3 regions of the Halomonas sp. KHS3 genome follow, and region 1 is predicted to be linked to each of the others. Evidence: predicted binding sites of a transcription regulator. Region 1 holds the regulator's gene; each other region holds the start of a gene.
The links. The regulator FliA, encoded in region 1, starts transcription of late flagellar genes. The targets are predictions, from matches to a motif close to CTAAAGTTNNNNNNNNNNCNGCCGATA.
Positions count from the first base shown of each region.

Region 2: the regulator FliA is predicted to act here: its motif matches at 4,828-4,854, upstream of RO22_RS14080 (DUF4019 domain-containing protein).
Region 3: the regulator FliA is predicted to act here: its motif matches at 2,966-2,992, upstream of fliD (flagellar filament capping protein FliD).

Region 1 covers NZ_JWHY01000012.1:25,101-35,021, reverse strand. Annotated here, with positions in the region: gene flhB (flagellar biosynthesis protein FlhB) at 1-673, shown strand, start outside; gene flhA (flagellar biosynthesis protein FlhA) at 670-2,757, shown strand; gene flhF (flagellar biosynthesis protein FlhF) at 2,816-4,999, shown strand; gene RO22_RS21435 (hypothetical protein) at 4,996-5,568, shown strand; gene RO22_RS21430 (flagellar protein FlhE) at 5,594-6,025, shown strand; gene RO22_RS21425 (RNA polymerase sigma factor FliA) at 6,052-6,753, shown strand; gene RO22_RS21420 (motility protein A) at 6,794-7,615, shown strand; gene RO22_RS21415 (flagellar motor protein MotB) at 7,621-8,295, shown strand; gene RO22_RS21410 (sensor domain-containing diguanylate cyclase) at 8,319-9,921, shown strand, end outside.
Region 2 covers NZ_JWHY01000005.1:194,658-204,578, forward strand. Annotated here, with positions in the region: gene RO22_RS14055 (AraC family transcriptional regulator) at 1-389, opposite strand, end outside; gene RO22_RS14060 (DUF1206 domain-containing protein) at 532-1,350, shown strand; gene RO22_RS14065 (antibiotic biosynthesis monooxygenase family protein) at 1,536-1,808, opposite strand; gene RO22_RS14070 (slipin family protein) at 1,963-2,751, opposite strand; gene RO22_RS14075 (NfeD family protein) at 2,798-4,156, opposite strand; gene RO22_RS14080 (DUF4019 domain-containing protein) at 4,363-4,770, opposite strand; gene RO22_RS14085 (class I SAM-dependent DNA methyltransferase) at 4,972-5,715, shown strand; gene RO22_RS14090 (LysE family translocator) at 5,726-6,361, opposite strand; gene RO22_RS25340 (GNAT family N-acetyltransferase) at 6,358-6,774, opposite strand; gene RO22_RS14100 (GNAT family N-acetyltransferase) at 6,875-7,471, shown strand; gene RO22_RS14105 (isochorismatase family protein) at 7,672-8,238, shown strand; gene RO22_RS14110 (GlxA family transcriptional regulator) at 8,231-9,079, shown strand; gene RO22_RS25045 (helix-turn-helix domain-containing protein) at 9,092-9,238, shown strand; gene RO22_RS14115 (helix-turn-helix transcriptional regulator) at 9,284-9,921, shown strand, end outside.
Region 3 covers NZ_JWHY01000011.1:83,550-93,470, reverse strand. Annotated here, with positions in the region: gene RO22_RS20500 (UDP-glucose dehydrogenase family protein) at 51-1,379, shown strand; gene fliD (flagellar filament capping protein FliD) at 1,508-2,869, shown strand; gene fliD (flagellar filament capping protein FliD) at 3,073-4,464, shown strand; gene RO22_RS20485 (FliC/FljB family flagellin) at 4,714-5,934, shown strand; gene RO22_RS23950 (TDP-N-acetylfucosamine:lipid II N-acetylfucosaminyltransferase) at 6,125-9,921, shown strand, end outside.

The DNA.
Region 1 (9,921 bases):
GTATTTCAACATCGGCAAATTTATGGCGCTAATGGATCAGCCTATCCAGCAAGCGCTAACCAATGCCTTAAGCATGGCGGCTCAGGCAGCTGGGCTAATGGTGCTGGTGTTGATCGTGGTCATTTTGATCGATGTCCCTTTCCAGCTCTGGGACAATGCTAAGAAGCTGCGCATGAGTCAGGAAGAGATTAAGCGTGAGCACAAAGAGTCCGAAGGCGACCCGCATGTGAAGGCGCGCATTCGCCAGCAGCAGCAGGCCATGGCGCGGGGCAGGATGATGAGCAAAGTACCCGAAGCGGATGTCATCATCACCAACCCTACGCACTACGCGATAGCACTGACTTATCAGGAAGGCAGTATGGGCGCCCCGCGGCTGGTGGCAAAAGGCGCCGACGCAGTGGCTGTACGCATTCGCGAAATCGCTGAAGAGGCAGGCGTGCCTCGCTTGCAGGCAGCACCATTGGCGCGGGCCCTGTATCATCACGTCGATCTAGATGCAGAAGTACCTGCCGAACTGTATACCGCGGTGGCGGAAGTAATGGCCTGGGCCTACCGCCTCAAGCAAGTATCACAACAAGGAGGCGAGGTGCCCCCAACCCCCGATAACCTGCCGGTTCCGCCGGAGATGGAAAGCCCCGGGCATGGCGCCGGTGGTAATGAGGCGCAACCATGAAAGGCTTGAGTCAGCTAGTAGGTCGGCGCGACTGGATGGGTGATGTGCGCATGAAGCTGCTGGTCGGGCCGCTGCTCATCCTCATGATTTTGGGCATGATGATTGTGCCCTTGCCTCCCTTCGCCCTGGATTTACTCTTCACCTTCAACATCGCTCTGGCCATTATGGTGTTATTGGTCAGCATGTTTACGCAGAAGCCGCTGGACTTTGCGGCGTTTCCTGCCGTGTTGCTATTTACTACGCTGCTGCGCCTGTCGCTCAATGTGGCTTCTACCCGTGTGGTGCTGATGGAGGGCCACCAAGGCGGCGCCTCTGCGGGTAAGGTCATTGAAGCGTTCGGGGCGTTTCTGGTCGGCGGTAATTTCGCTGTTGGCCTAGTGGTCTTCCTGATTCTTGTCATCATCAACTTTATGGTTATCACCAAAGGTGCTGGCCGTATTGCCGAAGTGGGTGCGCGCTTTACCCTGGATGCAATGCCTGGTAAGCAGATGGCCATCGATGCCGATCTGAACGCCGGCTTGATCGGCGAAGAAGACGCCAAAAAGCGCCGCGCGGAGGTTTCTCAAGAGGCGGATTTCTTTGGTTCCATGGACGGCGCAAGTAAGTTTGTCCGTGGCGATGCCATTGCCGGTTTGGTGATTATGGTGGTCAATATCATCGGCGGGCTGATGATTGGCATGCTGCAGCACGATATGAGCTTTGGCGCTGCTGGTCAGACCTATATGTTGTTGGCGATTGGTGATGGCCTGGTGGCGCAAATCCCTGCTTTGGTGATCTCCACCGCCGCGGGTGTCACAGTATCCCGGGTCAGCATGGATACGAACGAAGATATTGGCCAGCAAATGCTTAGCCAATTGTTCGTTAATCCTCAGGTACTGATTTTGGCTGCCGTGGTGATGGGCATGCTGGGTATGGTACCTGGCATGCCCAATTTCGTATTTCTATTCTTTACCGCGTTGTTGGCTGGCCTGGCATGGCTGTTAACGCGCCAAAAAGAGAAGGCGTTGGTCAAGGAGGAGATTGCCGCGGCACCGGTGCCTTTACAGGAGACTCCCGAAGCGAGTTGGGAAGATGTGCAACTGGTCGATACGCTTGGCCTGGAAGTGGGCCATCGCTTAATCCCGCTGGTGGACTCGCGTCAAAAAGGCGAGCTGCTCGGGCGCATTAAGAGCGTACGTAAGAAGTTTGCCCAAGAAGTGGGTTTCCTGCCGCCGGTCGTCCATATCCGTGATAATTTGGAGCTGCCGCCGAACGCCTATGTACTCTCCATGAAAGGCGCCGAGATTGGTCGCGCCGAGGCACAACCAGGTAAATGGCTAGCGATTAACCCCGGGCAGGTATCGGGCGAGCTGCAGGGCACCCATACTCAGGATCCCGCTTTTGGCTTGCCCGCTGTCTGGATTGATAGCAACCAGCGTGAGCATGCCCAGGTGTATGGCTACACCGTTGTGGATGCCAGTACCGTCATAGCGACCCACTTGAACCACTTGTTGCACCGTCATTCACCCGAGATGCTGGGCCGTCAGGAAGTACAGAAGTTGCTGGATAAAATGGGCGATGATCAAAAAGCGTTGGTCGAAGAGGTGATCCCCAAAGCTATTTCATTGACGGTACTGCAGCGCATCTTGCAAAACCTGCTTGACGAAGATGTCTCTATCCGCGACATGCGCACTATTCTCGATACCCTGGCCGAGTACGCCACACAGCAAAAAGATCCTAATGAGCTGACGGCGCTGGTGCGAGTCTCGCTGGGGCGCGCCATTGTCCAGCAGTGGTTTGCGGGGCAGGAGACACTCAATGTCATGGGGCTGGATGCTCAACTGGAACAAGTGCTGGTACAGGCCATGAATGGCAACGGCGCCATGGAGCCCGGGTTGGCAGAAACGCTGATGACCCAGGCCCAGCAGGCGCTGGAGCGTCACGAAAGTTCCGGCGAGCCGCCGGTGCTGGTCGTGCAACATTCACTAAGGGCGGTGCTGTCGCGCTTCTTGCGTCGCCGGTTACGCCATATGTCGGTACTGTCCCAGGCTGAAATTCCCGACGATCGCACATTAAGAGTGACCACAGTGGTCGGCGGACGTTAAAGATGGCACGCCGTGATAGGCTAGCGTCGTCCATTTTCAGAACAGGCAAGGGTAAATCATGAGCGTTAGACGTTTCGTGGGAGCCAATAGTCGTGATGTGATGCGCCAAGTGCGTGAAACGCTCGGTGAAGACGCCTTGATTGTCGCAAATCGGCGTACCGAAGGGGGCGTTGAAATTTTAGCGATGGCGGATGAAGCCATCGACCACTTTGAACCCTCACCAGAACCTGCACCACCCGAAACGCCGACAGCACCCCCAGCGCAAGACCCCATGCAGGCGATGAGCGAGCGCTTACTGCGCGAAATGCAGGATATGCGAGCGCTGCTGGCAAACAGCCAGTCAACCCATACTGCTTCACCATCGCCAGCAGCGCCCACCGGAACGGCTGCACGGCTGCGTCAACTGCTATGGAATGTGGGTTTTAGCAGCGAAATTGCCGATGAACTGCTGGCTGGGTTGCCTGCATCGCTAACCAGGTTAGACGGCGATAGCGAAGCCCCACTGCAGTGGCTGCGACAGCAGTTAATGGATCGCCTTTACGTACTCAACGATGAAGCAAGCTTTTTCGACCAAACCGGCATTGTTGCCCTGGTGGGGCCAACGGGGGTAGGTAAAACCACCACCACCGCCAAGCTGGCCGCTCGTTTTGTGATGCGCCACGGCACGCGCCCGGTAGCGCTGGTTACCACCGACAGCTTCCGGATCGGTGCCCATGAGCAGTTGCGCATTTATGCGCGCCTGCTGGATACCCCGATGTACGCCTTGGATGCCGAACAGCCCATCGACGATTTGCTGGGCCGCCTGCAGGGCAAGCAGTGGGTAATTATCGACACCGTAGGCATGAGTCAGCGTGACCAGCGGGTGATAGAGCAGATTGCCCACCTGCAAGGAGGACGCTCGCGGGTACGTTTGGTGCTGCTACTCAATGCTGCCAGCCAACCGGAAACCCTCGAAGAAGTGGTGCTGCGCTACCGTCAGGCCGCGCGGGCGGCGGGCGCAGAGTTAGATGACTGTATTATCACCAAACAGGATGAGGCGGGACGTCTGGCTCCAGTGTTAGATATTATTATGCGTCACGGGATGCGCGTCCTGTTTGGTTCTAATGGTCAGCAGGTGCCCGAAGATATGGCCCTTGCCGCCCCCGATGCGCTAGTGGATCAAGCGCTGAGTACCGCGACTCCTCAGCGTGAACGGGTGCAAAGTGCCGATGCGCCGATGGGAATGCCGCGCTGGTCGCGGGATGTCCTGGGCCAAGGGCGTCGTTTGTCGTCGCTATTGGCGAGGTTGCGCCAACGTGTCACGGGATTTGCGGAATTAGAAGAGATCTGGAACCTAGCTTCGCTGCCTAGTCGTTTGCAGGAAACGCATTTGGATGCATTACTTGCCGGTTATCCAGCGGCAAAGACCACCTTAGGGATGGCGTGGTTTCCGCGGCGCAATGAGCGCGGCTGCGACTGGGCAATGCCGGACATTGGCCTGGACACGGATGGTGCCTGGCTGGCGCTACCCTGGCTGCAGCATCGCCACGCCGCAGGATGGCAGCCACGCTTAGCCGCGCTGTCGGCATCGAGCGGTGTAGCGGTGCACTTACTGCCGCGCTTCCCTGAACCGGATGCACTAGCGTGGCTGGAAGCTGAGCACTTGACCTGGGTCAGCCAAGTGGCCCCCAGTCATCGGTTACGCTTTCACCACGAACGTCAATCTATCCGCCAGCTATTTAGTGACAGTGTGCTAACGCACCATGTGGGCGTGCGTTTTCGTGGCCAATCGGTGCAACTGTGGACTGCCTACGCCGAAGTCGAGGACGCCAGCGGCACGGCTCTACTCGCCTGGTTCGGTGAAGTTCGCGATCCGGAAAGCGCCAAAGTAGTGGCGCGCCGCTACTGGCTTACCCCCGCTCGGCTAGGAGCAGAGGTGCTCTCACTGCTGTTAACCCAGCTGCAAAGCGAAGGCTTGGCCGCCTTGACGCGTCGCGCGTGGCAGCAGTTAAAAGAGGCCGATAGCGGGGATCTAAATGCTGAAGTTCGCCTATTGATGGCCAGCGGTGTGGCATCGGTCGCCGGGCATCTCGATGTTGCTGATGATGAGGAGGCGCAGACGCTGCGTGGCGATCTGCTCAACCTGTTAGGCAACAGCCGTCGCCGCCGCGATACCGGCATGCTTGATGCACTGGTCTACGCCTTTATGGCACGAGATGCGATTCGTCAAATGGGCAGTGTTAGTCGAGAGGGCGTGGTGTGAGCGAACAGGATCAAGCATCGGGTCTACGCAAGTGGGCAAACCTGCAGCGCCAACAGCAGCAAGCTGAGGGTACAGTTGATGTTGCGGCGGCAGAACACGTGCCGGAATCTAAACAGCCTACCTCTCTGTTAACGCCGACAGCTGCAGCGGTGGAAGAGCCAGCAACGGTGGTAGCGCACCAGCCCAAAATTCCGCTTATTGTGGTCGGGCTACCAGGTAGTGGTGCAGCCCAGGTGAACAAGGTTAAAGCAAGATTAGGGCAGTGGTCGACGTTAGGTCGAAGCTGGGCCGGTGATCCTGAGGATTGGGATATTCATATCGTCATGGCCGAAACGGCCGACCTAGCCCAACTTTGCGATCAATACAGCCGTTGGGCACTGTGGATCAGTAGCGATGCCGATACCTTTGCTTCCATGTTCCGTACCTTGCGTCAATTACATGAGCGTGGCGGGCCGCGCCGTTTGCTGGCGCTCCACGAGCCGCATTTGCCGCGTCAAGGGTTGCTCAATAACTTGCGTGAGGCAGCTGATTACTACTTAAATATGGAGCTGTTGGTACTTGCACGATGAGCGCACTCTGCTGAGGAGACCAAGCATGCTAAGCTGGCTATTAAGAGGGAGACTGCTACTGAGCCCAGTACTGCTGACAGGGTGTCTACTAGCAGGGTTAACGGGAAACGCTCAGGCGACACCCGGTAGCTGGAGCAGCCAGATACCAGGTCTGATGGTAGCGATGAGTGATAGGGCAAGTGCTAGTCAAAACGCTACCCCACCCGCTGCTGCTAACAATGTGGAGTCAGCACAGCTCGGGCGTATTCATTGGCAGTTTCAATATCCCCCTGGTGCGTTATTAAACGCTTGGCTGTGCCATCCTGAGCAGTGCGTTGCGTTAGCTGGCATGCGGGGGACTACCACTGCCCTGGCGGGGTTTGCCGCGGATGCGCCGTTGCATTTTCGCTTCGCTTTACGTCCGGGGCAGCGGCCTGTTCGTGTCCAGGGGCTGCAAATGATTGTGAACTATCAGTGAAGGCTGGATAGACGCGAGGCGAGAGGATGTACACAGCACAAGGCAGGATCAAACAGAGTGAGCTGTTGACGCAATACATGCCACTGGTACGACGTCAGGCCTTGACGCTTCAGGTCCGTTTGCCAGCCAGCATTGAGCTCGACGACCTTATTCAAGCCGGGATGGTAGGGCTGCTGGAAGCACTGGGGCGCTTCGATGCCACCCAGGGAGCAACGTTCGCGACGTTTGCCAGTCAGCGTATTCGCGGTGCAATGATGGATGAATTACGTACCCGCGACTGGTTGCCCCGCAGCGTGCGCCGCTCAGCGCGAGCGGTTGACAGTGCCGTTCGTCAATTAGAGCAACAGCTCGGACGGGCACCAGAAGAGAACGAAATCGCCCAACACCTTGAAATGCCGTTGAGTGAGTATCAGCAGCTCCTCAACGACACCAACAGTGGTCAACTGTTGCCGTTTGAAGAGCTGGTGGCCGATGGTGGCGAGCCTAGCAATAATGAATTGGCTAATTCACCGTTCGAGCAGTTGCTAGACGGCCAGCAACGACAAACGTTGATTGAGGCAATTGAAGCGCTGCCAGAGCGTGAAAAGCTGCTAATGGCGCTGTACTACCAAGAAGAACTCAACCTTAAGGAAGTAGGGGCTGTGTTGGGCGTCACGGAGTCACGCGTTTCACAACTGCACAGCCAAGCCGTCAGCCGCTTACGCGCGCGTTTACACGACTCGGCATAACACCTCTTTTTACTCACTTGTGACCGGCAAGGAGCCGTGGATGAACCCTTCGACGCTGATAGGCATATTTGCCAGCATACTACTGTTGGTGAGCGTGCTGTTTTTCACCGCAGAGTCCCCTGAAAGTTTTATCAATTTGCCGGGTTTGGCCATTGTGGTGACCGGTACCCTAGCGGCAACCTTTATCAGCTATCCGCTGAAAGAGGTGCTGCGTGTCGTACGGTTGGTGGGCTTGGTATTCCGGCGCGAAAATACCTATATGCGTGACGATATCCGCGAATTGGTGGATATGTCGCGACTCTGGTTTAAGGGCGATGTACGTGCTGTCGAGCGCGAGTTGGAGCATACCCGAAACCCGTTTTTGCGTACCGGGATCCAACTGGTCATTGCCAACACCAAAGAGGATGAAATTTTTGACATGCTGCGTTGGCGCATTGCCCGTCTTAAAGCGCGTGAGCATGCTGAGGCACAAATATTCCGTACCATGGCCACCTACGCACCCGCATTTGGCATGATCGGCACCCTGGTGGGGCTGGTCAATATGCTGGAAGTCATGGACGCAGGCGACCTGCAGGTGATCGGCCCGCGCATGGCGGTGGCCCTGCTCACCACCTTCTACGGCATTTTACTCGCCAACTTGGTGTTTAAGCCGATTGCGGTGAAACTCGAGCGCCGCACCGAAGAGCGGCTGATTACCATGAACATGGTGCTGGAAGGTATTTCGCTGATTACCAAGCGCCGCCTGCCGTCGTTTATTGAAGAGACCCTCAACTCGTTTGTAGCTAACTATCACGATGAGATCCGTGATAACAGCGTCAAACCAAGGCCTGATTCGTCGGTTAGTGCGGCGGCGAAGGGGTAGGCCAGATGCTTGACCGTGATACGCGCCACGCACTGGAAATGACGCCGTCGCCAGGCGATGGTGACGAGGGTTGGCTAACCAGCTATTTGGATGTGCTGACGCTGCTAATCACGCTCTTTGTGCTGCTGCTTTCACTGACACCGCCGGGAGGCGGTGAGGCGGCTGATACTGCTTTCATGCGCTCGGCTAGCGCTGTATCATCATTGCCGCTGGCGTCTCTAGCCACTGGTATTCAGCCCCGCCATTCAGGGGTTCAGCCGCAGTTTGATGGGCTCGACATCCCCGGTGTCAGTGTTTCGCAAGGGAGTGAAGGGGTCACGTTACGTATTGATACCAGCCTTTTATTTCCCAGCGGTCAAGCTGTACTGACTTCCCGTGGGCAAGAGGTGGTAGAAAGCCTTATCGATGTGCTGACCCGTTTTGACGGTCAGATTTCGGTAGAAGGCCACACCGACAGCGTGCCTATTTCAACGGCCCGCTTCCCCTCTAATTGGGAGCTTTCATCAGCGCGGGCTATCGCTGTGGTGAGGCATTTAGAGCGCCAAGGATTCAATATCTCTCGTATGCGGGCCGTCGGTTATGCCGACACCCAACCCATGGAACCGAACGCAACGGCGGAGGGCCGAGCTGCCAACCGTCGCGTAGAGTTGTTGCTAAGGCAGCAGGTCGAGGGTGAATAGATTGCGAGGCCACGTTTGTGTCCATGTACCACCCGCGGTTGCAGTCGTTTGGAGCTCTGCTGGTTTTAGATGCCGATTGTCGCCGCATTCAAGCCAGTAGCACCAACTTAACCCGCTTGACCGGTATTGAGCGCCCTGAAAATGGGCCGCACACTCTTGCCTATGTGTTAGGAAAACGGCTAAGCCAGCGGGTGCGCCGCGAGTTGCAGGGGCAGCAGAAACTCTCCGGCCCGCTGGTGTTTATTCGTTCCAAGCATAGCAACATGCGTTTTCAGCTCTATGCTTACCGAGCAGGTGGGAAGGTCATCGTCGAGATTGAGCCACTCAACCCCCAAGGTAAGCGCCGCCTGCTTGGCACAGTCAATGAGCGGCTGATGCATTTAGCCGACGCAACCCACCAGGAAGAGCTGCTCGACTGCTTGGTTAACGCTATTCAACAGCTCACCGGCCATGATCGCGTCACCGTGTGCCATTTCGACAGTGATTGGCATGGTTTAATGGTTGCCGAAGCGCTGGGCAACCAGCTGCCCTCGCTGTTGGGTCAGCGCTTCCCCTCAAGCGACTTCCCTGTCGCCTTACGCAAAAGTTACCAACATTACCCCGTTCGGTTAATTGAAGACGTCGATGCGCCGCCTGAAACGCTGACTCCCGCCTACTCGGGAGTGAGCCTTAGCGGCAGCTTTTTACGCGCCCCTGCCCCTGAGCGGCAGCGATATTTAAATCGCCTGGGGGTGCGTGGGTCATTCAGTTTGGCCATGCAGGGGGATACTGGCTTATGGGGTCTAGTGTTTTGCCATTCGCCAGCACCGCACTCGGTTGAACCCCCCGTGCGTGATGCCGTTCGCACCCTCGTGCAAATGGCCACCCAGCGCATGCTGTTGCTACGGGCGCGTCAAGAAGCCCGCTACCTACAACGGGTTCAGGATAGCCTCGTGCTCAGTGCGCGAGCGCGCAGCGAGCCGCAAAGTCCCCAACAGTTACTTCATGAGCAGGCGGCTATCTGGATGAAGCTGTTTCGCGCCCATGGCGTGGTGCTGTGGGTGAATGGTGGCGCTTATCAAGCGGGTGTGACGCCGACTCCAGAAGCGATAAGCCAGTTTGTGCTGCGCCTGGAAAGAACTCATGTACATAGCGGCCCTTGGTGCACGCGCGAAATCGGCAAAGAGACGTTAACCGCTTCGCTAGCCATGCCCGAGCAGTGTGGGGCTCTAGCAGTGCCGCTGCCAATGAGTTCGACCCAGCGCGCCTGGCTGATTTTTTTTCGCCCCGAGCAGGTGGAAACGCTGTATTGGGCGATGCAGCCTACAACCAACCCTAAACCGGCCGTGATATTGGCTCCATCGGTTGCTTGGTCTGAAGAGGTAGTCGGCAGAAGTGAAGCGTGGCTGCGGGTAGAGCGCTTAGCGGCGGTAGACTTGGGGGAAGACCTGACGCTGGCGATTTCTGCCTATGAAATTAGCTCACTGAATATGCACCTGGAGCACGAACGCAAAGCCCTTGCCGAAGCCAACCAGCGTCTTGAGCAATTAGCCCATTTCGATCCTCTAACCAAGGTGTGGAACCGTTACCGCATCGAAGAAGCGATCAATGCAGAGCTGGTGGCTGCCAAGCGCTATGCGGCCGCTT
Region 2 (9,921 bases), on a different contig from region 1:
TCGCAGTACCCGGCATAAAGCGCTGGCTGGGTAATGACGGCGGTGGCGATATCTTGCCAATACGGCGTATTCAACAGGCCCAATTGGTAACGCAATTCACTCAGCCACTCGGTATCGACGTAGAGCATCATGTACGCCCAGGGCTGGTTCTCGATGGGGTTGCAGGCATGCACCCAGTAGGGGTTCATCATAACGATGTCACCCGCACTAATCTGATGCGTCGCATCGCGATAGCAAAAAGTGCTTTTACCTGCGGTAATGGCCCCCAGCGACCAATGCGTATGGCTGTGCGGCGCATAGCAAACTTGTCGCGCGTCGCTAATCTTGCGCAGCTCCACATAGGGCATACGCGCATCGCGCCAGAAGATAGGTGACGAAATGGTACTCATGCTCTGCTCGCAATAGTTAAAAATAGCGATTCATTACCTACGCTGAACAATAGCACAGCACAAGCACAGTATGGGCCGCTATACTGCTCTATACGCTAGATTGCATAGGAATGCGCAACGCCATATTAGTCAGGAGGACGCCATGGCCAACAGTATGAAAAACCGCAACCACTGGGATGCAATTACCCTTTATGCCCGTATGGGTTATGCCTCCCGCGGCATTGTGTATGTATTAGTGGGTAGCCTAGCAGCGCTGGCAGCATTTGGACAAGGCGGCCAAACAGAAGGCAGTCGTGGCGCCTTAGAACGTTTGCTCACCGCTCCCTTCGGTAAAGTCTTGTTAGCCATTATGGCCATCGGCTTGGTGGGCTACGCTATGTGGCGAATCATCCAGGCGGTTAAAGACACTGACCATCACGGCAACGGCGCCAAGGGGCTGGCAATTCGTGCGGGCTTATTGGCGAGCGCCATTACCCACACGTTGTTGTCTTTTTTTGCCGCCACGCTCATCTTTCAATTTGCGGGCTCTTCAGGTGATTCTGGTGGCGGTTCGCAAGGTATCGCGGGCTGGCTGATGCAGCAGCCTTTCGGGCGCTGGCTGGTAGGTGGGGTTGGCCTCATCATGATTGGCGTAGGCATTGCCCACGCGCTTAAAGGCTACCAGGCAAAATTCGACAAACACTTCGCTATGCCACCACAAACGCAACAATGGGCCTACCCTATTTGCCGTTTCGGCTTAGTGATTCGTGGTGCTGTGTTTGTGATCGTGGGTAGCTTTTTTATCATCGCCGCTTATCAAATCAATCCCAATCAAGCAGGCGGTATGAGCGAGGTGTTTAGCACCCTGCGAAGCCAGCCCTTCGGTCAGTGGTTGCTTGGTTTTGTCGCGCTGGGACTTTTTGCGTTTGGCCTTTACAGCCTATTAGCGGCTGTCTATCGCCGCATTAATCCCGAAGTGTAAGACCTGCATGGCCATAACATCCAAATGCACTAAGTAGTGGTTTGAGCGCATTAACCGCTCGAAGAATATGCTGTGTCTACTCGCCACCCTCTCCTTTCTGGAGACTATTCTTCTGTCCATTCCTATTGAACTGGTATTGACACCCCTGTTGCTGGTGGTGTAAGCCGTGAATCGGTGGCAACCAGCTAAATACCGTAATCTCGCTCGACTTTGGCGATACGGGTTTTGAAGTGCTGGTACCACTGCTGATGGCCTAGCCGCTGAGCTTCTTGATGCTCAGCATGGGCTTTCCACGCTTTAATAGATGCCAAATCGGCCCAGTAAGAAACTGTTACACCCACCTCATTACGGGCAGACTCCACCCCTAAAAACCCCGGCTGCTGTGCTGCAAGCTCAACCATTCTTGCGGCCATTGCGTCATAGCCGTTATCGACCTCGGTGCGTAGTGAAGTGAAAATAACGGCGTAGTAAGGCGGTTCGGGGGTAGTGGCATCACCGGGATTCTTGGATCAGGGGCTTCGAAGCATATCCCATGAAACAAAAAATGTATTCAGGGAGCCCACTGCCAGTTGCTGCCAAACCGTACCACAGGCAGTGGGAAGAGCTGTGAGCCTAGGCGTCATCCTGCGCCTTACCAGGCGTCGCTGCCGTATGCTTGGCTTTCATATCCTTGAACGCTTCCATGATGTCCATGGGCAGCGGGAAAACGATTGTCGAGGCATTCTTGTTGCTCATGTCGCTCATGGTTTGCAGGTAGCGCAGTTGCAGCGCAGCAGAGTTTTCCTGCATGACATTGGCCGCCTCGACCAGTTTCTTGGATGCTTGCAGTTCCCCTTCGGCGTGAATCACCTTAGCGCGACGCTCACGCTCCGCCTCTGCCTGGCGCGCAATGGCGCGAATCATGCTCTCATCCAAATCTACATGCTTAATTTCAACATTGGCGACCTTGATACCCCACGCTTCGGTTTGGGTATCGATGATTTCCTGGATATCGTCGTTGAGCTTATCGCGCTCGGAAAGCATCTCATCCAGATCATGCTTACCCAGCACGGAGCGCAAAGTGGTCTGTGCTAGTTGACTGGTCGCCTGGGTAAAATTCTCGACTTGAATGATCGCCTTTTCTGGATCGACGACGCGGAAATAAAGCACCGCATTAACTTTAACGGTGACGTTATCCTGAGAGATTACGTCCTGTTCCGGCACATCCATGGTAATGACGCGCAGATCCACCACCTCCATCTTCTGAATGGCGGGGATCACAATGACTAGCCCAGGCCCTTTCACTATCTGATAACGCCCCAGAAAGAACACTACGCCGCGTTTATATTCTGGCAGTATGCGAATAGAGGCGGCGATCAACATCACCACCAGCACGACAGGAACTAAATACGAAATAATCATTGGACACCTCGTTTAGCTGTGGGTCGGTTATGTCAGAAAGTGGGCACTAGCGGGGCGTCACATATACCGTTAAGCCATCAAGGCGCACCACCACAAGCTTTTCACCTCGTTTGACTGGCACATCGCTCACTGCGTTCCAGCGCTCGCCATGCAGCCTTACATGGCCGCTGGTCTCAAAATCATCCAGTGCAACCGCATCTGCGCCGATTAACTGCTCCGCGCCAGTGTGTGCCGGACGACGGCGCAGCGTTGCAAAGCGTGTTAACGTCCATAGCATTAGCCCCCCGGACACCAATGCCACACCACCGATTAGTGGTAGCGAAATGGCAAGATGCTCCGCGTCCATCAGCATTACCGAACCAAGTACAAAGGCAATGATGCCGCCAACCCCCAGCACGCCGAAGCTAGGCATAAATGCCTCACCCACCATCAACGCCAGCCCGACCACCATCAGCGCAAGCCCGGCGTAGTTAATCGGCAGCACCTGAAACGCAAACAGGGCGAGCAGCAAGCAAATCAAGCCAATGGTGCCGGGGAACAGGCTGCCGGGATTGGCCAGCTCGAAAACCAGCCCGTAAAAGCCGATGACCATCAAGAAGAAGGCTATGTTGGGATTAGTGATCAGCGATAGCACCTGGGTGCGCCAATCAGGGTCGAAGCGTTCAATGGTGAGGCCTGCGGTCTCAAGCGTAGCATCGCCACTTTCCATGACCACGCTCATGCCGTCAATCTGCTCAAGGAGATCGTCAAGATCGCGCGCCACCACATTGATGACGTTCTGCTCCAGCGCCTCGCTGGCAGTGAAATTGACCGCATTGCGCACGGCCTCTTCAGCCCAATCGGCATTGCGATCATGGCGTTCCGCTAGGCTGCGGATAAAGCTCACCGCATCTTCCATCACCTTGCGTTCCATGGCGCTGCCCTCGCCATCCGACTCCTCAGCCGAATTATCTTCTTCGTCTTCATCGCTGCCGAGCAGCCCACCGCCCATCTGTACCGGCGTGGCCGAGCCGAGATGCGTCGAGGGGGCCATGGCAGCCACGTGGCTACCGTAAAGTAGATAGGTGCCCGCGCTTGCCGCTCGCGCACCACTGGGGAAAACGTACATCACCACGGGAATGTCAGCGTTGAGCATCTCGCGAATCATGTCGCGGGTGGTGTCGACCAACCCGCCGGGGGTATCGAGCTCGACGATCACCACCTCACTGCCCTGCTCGCGGGCTTTATCCAGCCCACGCTCAAAGTAGTCCTTGGTAGCCGGGCCGATGGCGCCTTCAATATTAAGCACCAGAACGCTTGGTGAAGCGCTTTGTGCCATGGCCTGCCATGTAAACGACATAGTAGCCATTAGCAAACTGGCAACCATCAACCAGAGCCAGTGCGGTTTGAGAGAAAGGGTTTGCATACCCACTCCTCGCATTCAACGCCTTGAACATTCCCGTCTGAATCTGCAGCCTATCCATAGCAACATACACAAGGCTATCTACTCAACGTAGCAGCCAAATTGAGCTTCGTCATGAACAACGTGATGGCAGGATTCGAGGGGAAAAGGAGCCTGAACCAAGGCAATGCTGCAAACCAGAGGTGGTTGCAGTATTTTTGAGGAGTCGGTTAGTTCAAGTAATAACCACTAACTTTCCACGTGCCCTCTTCCAAGTGAGGAGTGATGGTTTCCGTAATCTGCGATGATCTGTTTTCAAAACGTGTTTGGAACGTCAAAACCGCGTAGTCATCTCTTGGAGCCCCAGGCATAGAGGTTTCGCGGACAACGCTTACTCGCCGACGCGACTGAACCGCACCAAAGTCACGACGCGCTGCACCAATCGTCCGTTCTAACATGTGCGGTGAAAGCGGCTTTTTTAGTAGTGAAGATGACGATTCCCATGCCTGCTCATACTGACCGCTATCGATGGCTTCTAGCCACGCCAACGCCGCCGCCTCTGCCGCACTCGAGTTTGCCTGCGCTTGGTTAGACAGAATGAGAAGCAAGGTGATGATAAAGATCAGCATTTTCGGCATAACGGGCACTCTCGGCATTTAGCAACGACCAGAGAAATCTCGATGGTCTTAGGTATATATCGGTCATCGTCAGAGTTTCTTTAGGGCTGCAAGATGTATTTGCGTAATCGTTAAACTCCAAGCTGTGCCTGCTTCTCAAACCCTACTCGCTCGTTTACTATGCGCCACCCACCCTATTTCAGTTGCCACTATTAGGTCACTATGTCCGTCAATGCCCTCTATACCGACCTTTCTGGCTACTACGATTTGATGTGCGTGGATATCGACTATCAAGCGCAAAGCCACGCCATTCGCAGGCTGCATCAGATTTTCGGTAACGGCGGAACGACACACCTAGATTTAGCCTGTGGCACCGGCCCACACGTGCGCCATTTTATTGATTTTGGATACGCCAGCAGCGGGCTTGATATTAATCAACCCATGCTGGATATTGCCGCCACGCGTTGTTCAGAAGCACACTTCACGTTGCAAGATATGAGTGACTTCAAGGCCAACGAGCCTCAAGACTTAATCACCTGCTTTTTATACTCAATCCACTACAACGATGGGATTGAAAAGCTAAAAGCGTGTATATCCAGTACTCATTGTGCCCTCAAGTCTGGTGGTATTTTCTGTTTTAACGCAGTCGATAAAGACAAAATCGATAACGCTTTATCTGTTAAACACAGCGCCCAACAAGAAAGCGATTTATTCACGTTCCGCTCGGGATGGCACTACAGTGGCCAAGGTGAAAAGCAGTCGCTTAGGCTCAGCATTGAAAAAGCCAACGCTGAAGGAACACAGCTATGGAACGACGAACACCCCATGGTAGCCGTCAGCTTTGCGGAGTTAAGCGCACTCTTAGCGCCTCACTTTGAGGTTCATGTGTTTGAGCACAACTATGAAAAAATCATCCCCTGGGATAACGCCTCTGGAAACGCTATTTTTGTCTGTGTGAAGGTTTAGTCGTCTTCGACTAGCGGTTCTCCACTTTCTCAAGAAATATCACTGATAACCCCGCTGCAATGAACATTGCTCCAGCGCCCATATTCAGGCCTTGAATTACGCGCGGACGACTCTCCAACCAGCGCGCAAACATAGATGAAAAGAGACCCAGCACGGCGAATATAGCGAATGCCATAAAAGCAAACCAAGCACCTAGCAATAGCGTTTGCAACGCAATCGATCCCTGCGCCGGCGATACAAATTGAGGAATAAATGCCAAGATAAATAGCGCGGGCTTCGGATTAAGCACGTTGGTTAGAAACCCAGTGGTTAAAACCACGCGGTAAGACAAACGACGATGCGATGAAAATGCAATCAAGTCTCTGGAACGTAATGCTTTAATACCTAACCAAATCAAATACCCGGCCCCAATCAATTTAACGGCGCTAAAGGCAACGGCAGAGGTCTGGATAAGAGCCGCCAAACCAAGAAAAGCGACAACCACATGCACCATCAGCCCCATTCCAGCTCCTACGCTGGAGACACAAGCCGCTAGACGCCCCTGGCTAAGTCCACGACTAACGGCGAGTATATTATCAGGCCCCGGCACTAGAATTATTAAAACGCATGCGGCAGTGAAAGCCATCCATGTTTCGATTGGTATCATGTCTCTCTCCTATCCCAAAACTTACGCTTACCCGTATTAATGGCAAAACCGTGCGTGCGCATCGGATGGGGCGTTATGCATTGAACCCTACCTGATACCTCTGCTTGCTTGGGCTGAATCCTGAAGACTCGTAGAACCTGTGTCGCGGGGTCTTTAGACCTCGTCATAAGCGCCGCTTTATAACAGCCAGCTTGCTGGGCAAAGTCTATAGCACACCTAAGATTGGCCTTACCGATACGTTGCTTGCGGTGATCCTTGGAAACAATCACATTTTCAATGATTGCATGCGGTCGACCAGACCAATTCAAATTAGCACACATATTTACGGTACAGGTACCCATCATGCCATTATCAGTGAAGGTACTAACGATGCATCCCCCCTTTATGATATTGAACCAAAGACCCGCGGCAATTCCTCATCCACTACTGAAGTTGCCTCATCCCTGCAAATAAAAATTAATTCACTGCGTCTGTGACCAATGGTCATTTCTCTTTGAATCTAGGAGCCAGTATATGAACGTTCTGATTCAGAAAGGCTTTAACCTTGAGAAGGCTGGGCCTGTCGCTAAGCTATATGAAGAAGCTTTCGGCGCTAAATTCGCGAGCGCAATACCTGACAAGGCTAAGCGCATTCAATTACTCTCCGACTGTTTTGTCCCTGAATTTTCCTTTACTGCCATCTTTGAAGATGAGGTCATTGGGCTAGCAGGGTTTCAGCAGCCCAATGGTTCGCTAACGAGCGGAATCGGGATGAAACAGCTGATAGGCAAGCTTGGAACATTGAAAGGGCTCTGGGCATGTCTGGTGTTCAGCTTATTCGAGCGCAAGCCAAAATCTCAAGAATTGGTGATGGATGGGATTGCTGTCGATAGCCGATTCCGAGGGCGAGGCATAGGTTCCAGACTCTTGGATAGCATTATTGCACATGCCGTGGATAATGGTTTCGAGACGATCCGCTTAGACGTTATCGATAGCAACCCGAGAGCAAGGAGGCTGTACGAGTCCAAGGGATTTATCGCCGTAAACGAAGAGCATTTTCCCTACTTGAAATGGTTAATCGGCTTTTCTGGGTCAACAACCATGGTGTTGAAGGTAGCAAGTTTAACTTAGCAGACAATTCTCGCCCTCTCGAAAGCATATCCCTTCAGAGGTGAGAGCCTAGCGCCTAGATGATTCATAATCGCCATTGTCAGATATTACCCTTCGGCCACACATGGCCGAAATTGCCCCCTTTGTGACCGCTTAACGCATCGTTGGCAGAATGCGTAACAGCTAATCTGTAACCTCACTTCAACACGATGAGATTAGCCATGACCCAGCCTAAAACCGCATTACTATTAATTGATGTTCAAGCCTCGTTCCCTGCCCGCGATTACTGGGTAGAATCACTGGCTCAGGCGTGGCGTCCCAAGCAGCGTGCGGTGCTGAACGCAGCCCAGACCAACGATATACCGGTTGTGCGCATTCTGCATGAGGCACCTGGCAGCCAAGGGGCTTTCGACCCTGACGGTGGCCTTATTCGTCCGCTTGATGACTTTAACGATGAAGTGGCGGTAACCTTTCAGAAACGTGCGCATAACGCGTTCAGCGATACCTCACTAGAAAGCTGGTTACGGGAGCGAGGCATTGAACGGCTGGCGATTAGCGGTATTCGTACCGAGCAATGCTGCGAAACCACCGCACGGGTGGCGTCGGATTTAGGGTTTAGCGTCGACTTTATCAGCGATGCTACCCTAACGTTCCCCATGACACGCCACGGCATCACCTGGTCAGCAGATGATATTAAGGCGCGCACCGAACTGGTACTTGAAGACCGCTTTGCGCGTATTATCAGCACACAAGACATGATCAACGAATGGCAACCCCCCCGTGAGTGAAGAGCAACACAATAGCCAACCGCCATCCACAAGAGCCACCACCTTGCGGGTGGCGGTACTGATGATGCCCGGCCAAGTGCCACTTGATTTGGTTGGCCCACTTCAGGTCTTACAGTGTGCTGACCGGCTTTCGATAGACATTCAGGTGCGCTATCTCGGCCCCAAAGCGGCCATGCAGTGGCTAGGGCCGCTGACCCTTAGCGGCATCGATCCCTTGCCTGAACAGCTTCCTACTCAAGATTTACTGCTTATTCCTGGGCAGTACCGCAATAGCCTTGAGCCATTAGCGCAGCAAGAGTGTGTTGCTTGGCTCAAAGCGAATGCCCACTATGCAGATACGCTGATGACCGTTTGCTCAGGCACGCTATTACTGGCAGACGCGGGCCTGTTAAAGGGAAGACGCTGTACCACCCACCACGCGCTAATCGAGCAGTTACAAGCCAAAGCCCCACAAGCAAAGGTACAAAGTGATTGTATCTTTACCGAGGACGGGCGCTATTTAACCAGCGCGGGGATTTCGACCGGCATTGATACCATGCTGTACTGGCTTACCCGTGCTTGTGGCCATTCACTGGCCTTGGCGGTAGCGCGAGAGATGGTGCTGTATCTTCGTCGCAGTGGTCAGGAGCCTCAATTGGGTGCATGGCTTGAGGGCCGCAATCATGTGGATGAACGGCTGCATCGCGTTCAAGATGCAATATGTGCCGCCCCTTCGCAAACCTGGCGTATCGAGACATTGGCGGCTCAGGCAGCCATGAGCGAGCGTCATTTCCGGCGCCAATTCAAAAGCCTCACCGGCATGCTGGTGGGCGACTACATTATGGGGTTGCGCCTGCAGTGAGCCAAAGCGTTAATGACCGAAACGACATGGACGCTAGCGCGTATCGCCGAAGCATCCGGATTCGGGGATGAGCGGCAGCTAAGGCGCAACTGGGCTCGCCAGGAAAAAGCGCCGCCTAGTGTATGGCGCCGGGCCAGCTCCCAGATGCTACGTGATTGAGTTAATGTGAGCCATCATTAAAAAAACATACCATTGGTTAACGCCATGACCGAGTTCATCTTGCCAAGCAACGCTAACGATCTAAATTTTCGGCATCGCCTGCCTGATAAACGCTTAGCCCCGTGGGTTCAGTGCCTTTGGTCAATGGGGCGCCCAGGGCATCTCACTGAATCAAGAACCGAAAAGTTCTACCCTGATGCCGGTGCTAGCCTCAGCATCAAGCTCACCAGCCCCCACCCCATTATCACGCTCTGTTTCAACAAAACCACGTTGATAGAGACACTCGACACCACCGCACCCTGTCTGGGCATTCGTTTTAAGGCAGCCGGCACCCACTGCTTGCTGGGTTTGCTACCCGAAGCATTCACAGATACACACTACCGCTTGGATAACGAGCTTGAACCATTAGGATTGCAAGGATTAATACCTGTGGTAGAGCGCCTCTACCAGTCGGACTCGCAACAGGGTTTACGCCTGCTGGAAACATGGTTGTTACATCGACTAGAAAGCCAGCCACCCGCCAATAGCCGTATCACTAAGATTGTTCAAGCCATTGGAGCACTTCAGCTTCCGCCCCAACAGTTAGGCGCCACGCTAGGGTTTACTCGACGTACCCTGGAGCGCAAATTAAAACGCGAGGTGGGCGTTACCCCAGGCCAATTAGTGGCCTATGCCCGGCTGAA
Region 3 (9,921 bases), on a different contig from region 1:
AGGTCAATGTGCTACGCTCGCTACCACGTATTTTAGCGAGTTAATAAGTCATGCATATCAGTGTATTCGGAACCGGTTATGTCGGCCTTGTTGCAGGTGCTTGTTTAGCCGATGTTGGTCATCAAGTCACCTGTATGGATGTTAACGCTGATCGGATTGATCAGCTTAATGGCGGAGAGGTGCCGATCTTCGAGCCAGGGCTAAGCACTATCGTTGCCCATAACGTGGCGGCTGGCCGTTTACGCTTTACTACCGACGCTGCCCAGGCGGTAGCCGATGGCGAACTGCTGTTTATCGCCGTGGGAACGCCGCCCGATGAAGATGGCAGTGCCGACCTACGCTATGTATTAGAGGTGGCGCGCACCATCGGCCAGCATATGGATAGCTATAAGCTGGTGATTGATAAGTCTACCGTGCCGGTGGGCACCGCGGAAAAAGTCCACGCCGTTATCAGCGATGTGCTCGAACAGCGAGGTGTATCGCTCGCGTTCGATGTGTGTTCGAACCCTGAGTTTATGAAGGAAGGGGCGGCGATAGATGACTTTACCCGTGGCGCGCGGATTATCGTCGGTACAGAAAGCGAGCGGGTGAAAGCGCATATGCAAGAGTGCTACGCCCCCTACAACCGCAACCACGAAAAGCTGATGTTTATGAGCGTGCGGGCCGCAGAGCTGACCAAATACGCCGCCAATGCCATGCTCGCCACCAAAATCAGCTTTATGAACGAGATCGCCAATCTTGCCGAACGGCTCGAAGTGGACGTTGAAGACGTGCGCCGAGGGATTGGCAGCGACCCACGTATTGGCTACCACTTTATATACCCTGGCTGTGGCTACGGCGGCTCCTGCTTCCCCAAAGATGTCCAAGCGTTAGAGCGTGCCGCGCGTCAATTAGGCTATATGCCGGAACTGCTCACCGCCGTCGAGTCAGTGAATTTACGCCAAAAGCAGACCCTGTTCACAAAACTGCAAGATAACTTAGGCAATCTAAGCGGTAAGACCATCGCAGTATGGGGCTTGGCCTTTAAACCCAATACGGATGATATGCGTGAAGCCCCAAGCCGTACGTTAATGGAAGCACTCTGGCAAGCGGGCGCTAAGGTGCAGGCATTTGATCCCGAAGCCATGGCAGAATGCCGCCGCATTTATGGCGAGCGGGATGACCTGATGCTGGCAGGTGACCGAATTCAGGCAGTGAAAGGTGCCGATGCTTTGGTTATCTGCACCGAGTGGAAAGAGTTTCGCAGTGTCGATTTTGATTGGCTAGCCGACCAGTTGGCTGGAAAAGTCGTCATTGATGGGCGTAATTTGTATACGCCAAGTGCTGTTGAAGAGGCAGGGTTGCGTTACATTGGGGTAGGGCGGAAGAGCCACGATTAGGTGGTGAGCAAAAAAAGATTTAAGTTTAATTTCAAACGGTCGATAGCTATTAACTACTAGGATGATAAATTTCTTCACGGGCAGTGTAAGCAACAGCGTGATGACGTTATAAAAGAGGACGGTAAAGTATGGCTTCCATTTCATCACTTGGTATTGGCTCAGGCCTGGATCTCAACGGCTTATTGGATCAGTTACAAGACGCTGAGGAAAAGAAGCTTGTTCCGCTTGCGGCGCGGCAGGAAACCCAGCAGACCAAGATTTCCGCCTACGGGCAGTTGAAGAGCGCGCTCTCGCAGTTTCAAACTGCTGCTGATGCGCTCAATGACAGTGCTCTTTACGAAAGTCTCTCCACTAATGTGGGCGGTTCAGCCATTACTGCCGCTGCTGATGCGGAAGCGCAGCCAGGCAGCTATAACGTTACCGTTGACACTCTAGCCACTCGCGGCACACTTGCTTCAGAAGGGGTGACAGCCGCCGATGAGGCAATCACAGCTGCTGACCAAAAATTAACCCTGAACTTTGCTGATGGTTCCACTCAAGAGGTCGATATAGCGTCAGGCAGCACTCTGGAAGATATTCGCGATACAATTAACGCCACTGAAGATTCTGGCGTGAACGCGACTATCATTAATGATGGTACCAATTTCCGCCTTGCGCTTAGCTCTAGTGAAACCGGCGCAGATGCCTCTATCGCTGATTTCAGTTTTGACGGTACTGCCCCGTTCACTTCAGATACCGCCAATACGCTGCAAAGCGGTACTGACGCAGCGCTTACCGTCAACGGCATTGACATCACCAGCTCCACTAATAAGGTAGAAGGCGCTATCCAAGGTGTGACACTTAACCTTGAAGAAGAGGGTGATAGTACGGTCACCGTTGAGCAAGACACCCGCGCTGTTCGCGAGGCTGTGACCAGCTTTGTGGAAGCCTACAATGGCCTTAAAGACAAGATTGGTGATCTCACCAGTTTCAATTTCGAAACTGGCGAGTCGGGTGAGCTATTGGGCGATAGCACCGTCCGTACCGTCGAATCGCGCTTGCGCGGTGTACTGGGTGGGGCTGTTGAGGGTGAACTCTCCATTCTCAGCGATGTTGGCATTTCTCATAAGTACGATAGCGAGCTTGGGTATAGCAAGCTTGAGATCGATCAGGACAAACTTGATGATGCCATTGCTAATAACCAAGGTGCGCTTTCAACCTTCTTCGCAGGCGATACGGATGAGGCGGGTATGGCAGGGCAAATTAATACAGCTGTCGAACAATTACTTAGCTCTAATGGCCGAGTGGAAGGTGCGATTAGCGGGGCTGAAAATCTCAAAGCATCGCTTGTAGAGCAATATACCCGTATGGAGCAATCAATTGAGCAAACGATATCTCGTTACCGCACTCAGTTTGGTCAATTGGATGGCATGGTTGCGCAAATGAACCAGACCAGCAGTTATCTCACCCAACAGTTCGATGCGCTGGATGCGCAGCTAGGTCGAGGCTGATCCACTCTGCCGCCTAACCCCACCCCAAAACGCCTGTGCTAAGCAGGCGTTTTTGTTAGCAAAAGAAAAACAATCAATTTAGCGAAAGAAAAAGCGCTAAAGTTACCCGCTAATCAGCCGATAGGGTTACATATCACAATTGTCAGCGTACCCCCATGCGCTGAATGTTTCAGGTTTAGCCTTTTTACTGAGGAACAGTCAATATGGCGACGATAACCTCCCTTGGCGTTGGCTCGGGTCTTGACCTGACTGGCCTATTGGATCAATTGCAGAAAGCAGAGCGCGGTAAGCTTGCGCCGATTACGAAGCAAAAAGCAGATCAAAGCGCCAAAGTTTCAGCCTATGGTCAACTGCAAACATCGCTGAATGCTTTTAAAGATGTAGTAGGGAAAATAAACGATCCTAAGCTGTATCAAAGCCTTTCTGCCAACGTGCAGGGAGAGGGCGTAAAAGCAACAGCGACAGCCGATGCATTGCCCGGCAGTTATCGCGTTCAAGTTAGCCAGTTGGCCACTGCGGGTACGCTCGCGTCTACCCGCGTTGGCGATCAAGATGCTGCGCTCGACTTACAAGGGGCGACTGCGTTTCAGCTTAGCTTTGGCAGTGGCGATAGTGTCGATATCGCCCTAACAGCCGATAGCAGTCTAAGCGATATTCGTGATGCAATTAATGCAGACAAAGAGTCGGGAGTCAGTGCCTCTATCATCAATGACGGTACGGGCTATCGATTGGCATTGAGTTCCAAGGAAAGCGGCGCTGAGGCCTCAATCAATAGTTTTAGTTTTGTTGATGGCGGTGGTGTAGCTGTGGCTGGCCCCTTTAGTGAAGATGCGGCTACCCAGCAGATGGGCAAAGATGCTGTATTGAAGGTAAATGGAATTGATATCACCAGTGCCAGTAACCAAATTGAAGATGCTATTCAAGGCGTTACACTCAACATTGCAAGTTTAGCGTTGGAAGATGGCGAGACGGCTACCAGCACGGTAAGCGTTGAGCGCAACACCCTAGCGTTGCGCGAGGCGGTAGGCGAGTTTGTTAAAGCCTATAATAGCTTGGAAGGAACAATTAATAACCTTACAAAATATGATAGCAAAACCCAAACTGCCGGTAAGTTGCTAGGAGACAGCACGGTACGCACCATTGAGTCTCGGTTGCGCAGTGTGATGATAGGTAGTGTTGCGGAAGGTGAGTTTTCTACCCTTAACCAGCTAGGCATTACCTTGCAGCGTGACGGTAAGCTAGAGCTCGATGAAGACAAGTTAAGTGATCTGGCGGCCAAGAGTCCCGACGCGCTCAGCGATTTTTTTGCTGGCAAAGATGAAGCGAGTGGCATGGCAGGGCAGCTAACCACGACGTTAACCAACTTATTAAGTGACAATGGAACTATCAAAGGTGCCATTACGGGAGCGGAAAATCGTGTAAAAAGCTTAGATGAACGCTTTGAACGCATGGAAAAGACGATAGAGAGCACCATCGCCCGCTATCGTAAGCAGTTTGGTCAGTTAGATGGCATGGTCGCCCAAATGAACCAAACCAGCTCTTACCTCACCCAGCAGTTTGATGCACTTGACGCTCAGCTAGGTCGCAAGAAGTAACGTTAACCAGAACCCAGAATGAACAAACGGCCTCCTATACTATGAGGCCGTTTTTGCAAGAGAAGCGCAACAATCATTATGTTTGCTAAAAACACTACTTGCATCACCTCTCAGTTACCAACTTTTACATCTTTTTTTACCACTTCCCCTAAAGAACCCCGCCGCGCTGCCGTTAATTAATATAACGGCACACAAAGTGGCCGAAAAGCGGGCCTTCAAGGCCAGTGTCCATGCAAGGAGATACACACCATGTCAGTGATCAATACCAATATCACAGCGATGATCGGCCAGAACAACCTGGCTAAATCACAGAATTCCCTGTCTACCGCTATGGAGCGTTTGTCCTCTGGTCTGCGCATCAACAGCGCTAAAGATGACGCCGCTGGCCAAGCCATCGCCAACCGCATGTCTTCACAGATCACTGGTCTGTCACAGGCTCAGCGTAACGCCAACGACGGTATCTCCGTTGCGCAAACCGCTGAAGGCGCCCTGAACCAGGTAAACGACAACCTGCAGCGTATCCGTGAGCTGGCCGTTCAGTCTCAGAACGACACTAACTCTGCTGATGACCGTGCTTCCATTCAGGACGAAATCGATCAGCGTCTGACTGAGATCAACCGTATCTCTGATCAGACTGACTTCAACGGCGTTAAAGTGCTTGCTGACGACCAAAGCCTGTCTATTCAGGTGGGTGCCAACGACGGTGAGTCTATCGACGTTGCCTTGGAAAAAATCACTGCTGGTACTCTAAACCTTGCCAGCTTCAATGTTAATGGCCCACAAGGTACTTCGACTGATCTTGCTGCAGCTGGTGGTGCTACAGCAACTGCAGCATTTGAAAAAGCATACGGATCCTCAACTGCTGTTGTAGGTAGCTCTGTCAATGACTTCGCAGCTGACCTTGCAACAAAACTAGGTGTGTCAGCCGGTGCCATTACAGTAGATACGGGTTCTGCCAAAGTTGATGAAGCCGGTAATTGGTATGCTGAAGTTAACATTGAAGCTCAAAATGAATCAGAAGTTACAGCCCTTAAATTGCAAGGCTTTGATATTGCAGGTACTGGCGCCGCTAATGCTCAGGACTTCAGCGTAGCGCTAGAGCCTTCCGAGGCCGACATTACTACTGATCAAACGGAAGCTGCGTTTACCGTTGCTGGTGGTGAGTTGTCAGCTAAAGACCTGTTGAACGGTGCAACTGCTAATCCGATGGAGCAGCTTGATAGTGCTCTGAAGCAAGTCGACGAGCTGCGTTCTGGATTAGGTGCGATCCAAAACCGTTTCGAGTCTGCGATCACCAACCTGCAGACCAACGAAACCAACCTATCCGCTGCTCGGTCACGTATTGAAGATGCTGACTACGCAAGTGAAGTCGCTAACATGACCCGTGCTCAGATCCTGCAACAGGCTGGCACCTCTGTACTGGCACAGGCAAACCAAACACCGCAGAACGTACTGTCTCTTCTGGGATAATTTTTAGTTAAGACAAGTACATATAAGGCAGGCCTATGGCCTGCCTTTTTTGTTTAAAATATTTACTTATAATTTTCATTCTAGTCTCTATTTGCAAAATATTTCACGGTGGCTGTGTCTTTTTTTAGATTTATTGATTAGCATGAGAGCTATGGTTATGTGCATATGCTGATTATAGTGAAGGTGTTTGATGAGTAATATTAATAATTTGAAGAAAAAAGCAATCGAGTTTTTAGATGATAAAAACTATCAAAGTGCTTATGACGTTTTTGCGACACTTGATAATATCGGCGCTTGTGATGCTAAGGATTACGCAAAATACTCGGAGGCATCTTATTTTCTAGGGCTATATGATGAAGCTGAGGAGTATTTGCTGAAAGGGTATGAAGTTGAAAAACGTAATCCTGGTATTTGCTACGGATTAGCTTATTTGTTGAGTAAGAAGGGGAAGAATGAAGATGCACTTATTTTTGCAGAAGCGGCATGCCGATTAAAGCCAAAAAAAGGTGAATATCTTTCACTTAAAGGCAATATATTGATGTCATTGCATCGTTATAAAGATGCATTGTCTTGTTATGAAAAAGGGGTTTCTATAAATCCAAATAGTTTTGCATTACATAATAACCTAGGGAATGTGCTCAATAGCCTTGGGCGATTAGAAGAAAGCCTTGCAGTATACAAAAAAGCCATCTCGTTTCCTGACAGTACCTCACTTGCGTGGTCAAATTATTTAACAACTGCGCATTATCATCCAGAGATTTCTGAAGCTAAACTGCAAAAAATATGTATGGAATGGGGTAGAAGTTTTGATTTAACAGAAACCAAAGAGTTTAACGTTTTATTAAAAAAAGAAAAAAAAATTCGTATTGGCATGATATCTGATGGTTTTCGTAGCCATCCTGTAGGCCATATGATAATTTCAGCATTAGAAAACTGTTCTTCATATCAATTTGATTTTTACTTTTATAGCTCGAATAATCATTGTGATGATGTTACTGAGCGTTTTAAAAATATCGCCAGTAAATGGCAAGTAATTGACCACTTAGAAGATTCAGAATTTTGTTCACTCGTCGTTTCTGACTGTGTTGATATTTTTGTTGACTTGTCAGGCCATAACTCCGGAAATCGAATGATGGCTGTGGCCATGAGAGCAGCGCCACTTCAGATTAAATGGGTTGGTGGGCTGATAAATACAACAGGCGTTAAAGCTATCGATTATCTTATCTCTGATAGTATTGAAACACCATTAGGGGTGGATGATCGATATGTTGAAAATTTAATTCGATTGCCAGACGACTATATATGCTACTCTCCACCTGTGTATGCTCCTTTAGTATCTTCTTTGCCTGCGATTAAAAATGGGTTTGTTACTTTTGCATGTTTTAATAATGGTAAAAAGATAAATGACGTTGTAATTAGTCGTTGGGCAGAGATTTTACATCGAGTGCCACGTTCAAAGTTATATTTAAAGAGTATTCAATATGAATCGAAGGAGATGAAAGATCATATTGAGCTAAAAATAAAAGACTTAGGTATATCAGCTGATCGATTAATTATTGAAGGGCCATCCCGCCATAGAGAATTACTTGCCTCGTACGAAAATGTAGATATTGCTTTAGACCCTTGGCCTTATTCTGGTGGTTTAACGACTTGTGAGGCTTTGTTAATGGGAGTTCCTGTTATCACGCTTCCTGGGCCAACTTTCGCCGGAAGACATAGTGCCACCCACTTAGCCAATGCAGGTATGCCGGAGCTAGTAGTAAATAGTTGGGAAGATTACCAAGAACGTGCTATTTCGTTAGCCAGTGATTTAGATAGTCTTGCTACTATTAGGCAACACTTGCGTCAGGCCTTATTAGAATCGCCTGTATGTGATGCCACTCGTTTTTCAAGACACTTTACTGATGCGATGCGTGCCATTTGGCAGCGCCATTGCGAGGGAAAGCAGCCAACTGCTTTAACGTTCGATAAAACGGGGCAGGCACAATTTACAGACGAAGAAACACCCGTTGATGTTATTTATGCAGAAAATTTCGAAACCGAGGCAGACGAGTTCAGCTGGTCTTTACCTAGCAAGATTATAGTGTTAGATAACGGTTCAGAGCTTATCCGGCAGCAAAGTCTTGTAAGCCTAAGGAAGCTAAAAGCCTTTGGTATTGTTTCATTCGACCCTGCTAGCAGAGTGGAAAACCCGAATCAATTCGAAGGTAGCGACGACGTACAAGTTTTCCCACATGCTGTGCTTGGGAATGGTACCACAGCGACGCTTTATGCGTGCTTAGATCCAGCATTGAGCAGCACCCTGGAACCGCTGCCAGCGGAACAACAGTACGGAGCTAACCCAGCAGGTGCAAGCGTGCTTGCTAAGCTTCCGATCAATACCATCGCGTTAGATAGCATCGAAGGGCTGGAGAGTCTGGATTGGTTAATTCTAGATGATCTAAGCGACGCCACTGCAATCCTTGAAAACGGCGAAAAAGCTCTTAAAGATACGCTAGTCACTCAAGTGCGTATTGCCTTTCAGCCAACGCATAAGCATCAGCCTAATTTAGCTGAAATTCAGCATTGGATGTCACGCCACGGCTTTCGTTTCTATCGTTTCAATAACCAACAGCACTTAAGCCACCTGCCGGATAGCGTATCTGCAGAAATTCGCCAAGCTACCGAACTTCAAAGTGCCGATGCCATTTTCCTGCCCACTCACGAGCGGCTGGCTGAGCTGAGTGAAAACCAGCGCTCCAAACTGGCTTTTCTGTTGCATACCGTGTATGGCATTACAGATATGGCATATGAGGTGCTGGTTAAAGTAGATGAAAAAAAAGCAGAAAAATACTTATTTGAAGAAAGACTGCTGAACCCCAGTATTGATGAATCCAATACTGATAGCCTGAAGGAGTCTAGCCCTAGATTGGCGTACTCCCCGGCCAATAGTGAGCAATTAGTGTCTGATAGTGCATCGACATATAATGATACGCTGAATGGTGATGCTGAGTTACCACAAAGCGACGTCCAAGAATCAGCGCATAATGATGTTGCACGTAATTCTAATCTTACGAAATCTCAGTTGCATAAGAAACCCACAGCCTTATGGGAACTTGATGGGCCAATCTATGTGATTGATATTGGTGCAAACCCTATTGATGGCACCCCTCCTTATGCAGGGCTGCTTCAGCGTGGTTTGGTTAATCTGATCGGTTTCGAACCACAAAAAGACGCTCTTCAAAAGCTTCTAACAATGAAGGGGCCGAATGAAACGTATTTGCCCCACGCTGTTGGTACTGGTGAGAAAACTAAACTTTATATTTGCCAAGCCTCGGGCATGACTTCAACGCTAAAACCTAATAATCAAGTGCTAGATCATTTCCAAGGCTACCCAATTTGGGGGAAAGTTAAGTCGATCGAGGAAATAGATACTGTCCGGCTGGATGATGTCAGCGAAATTAAAAAAATCGACTGGTTAAAAATCGATATTCAAGGCGGCGAATTGAATGTATTTAAAAATGCTGTAACTAAACTAAAAAATGCACTGATTATCCAAACTGAAGTGAATTTTATACAGCTTTATGAAAATCAACCACTTTTCGCCGAAATTGATCAGTGGATGCGTGCAAATGGTTTTATGCTGCATACTCTTTTAGAGCAAAGGAGGCGCCTCTATGCCCCGATGAAAATCAACGGTGGAATTCATCAAGGCATTAATCAGCTGACAACAGCAGATGCTGTATATGTGAAAGATATTAATCGAATGGGTGAGCTTTCAGAAGATGCAGTGAAAAAGATGGCATTTATTCTACATGAGGCTTATGGCAGCATCGATTTTAGTCTTAAGTTGCTACAGAGTATCAGCCCAGAGTTTGGGAAGAAATATGTAGCTAAAATGAAAAGTTATTTGCCAATTAAGATGAAAAATATAAAAGGCCGGGAGTTGTTTCGTTCGCCTGAAAAAAAGATTATTCATATTTGTTTTAATAATATTCACATTCAGCC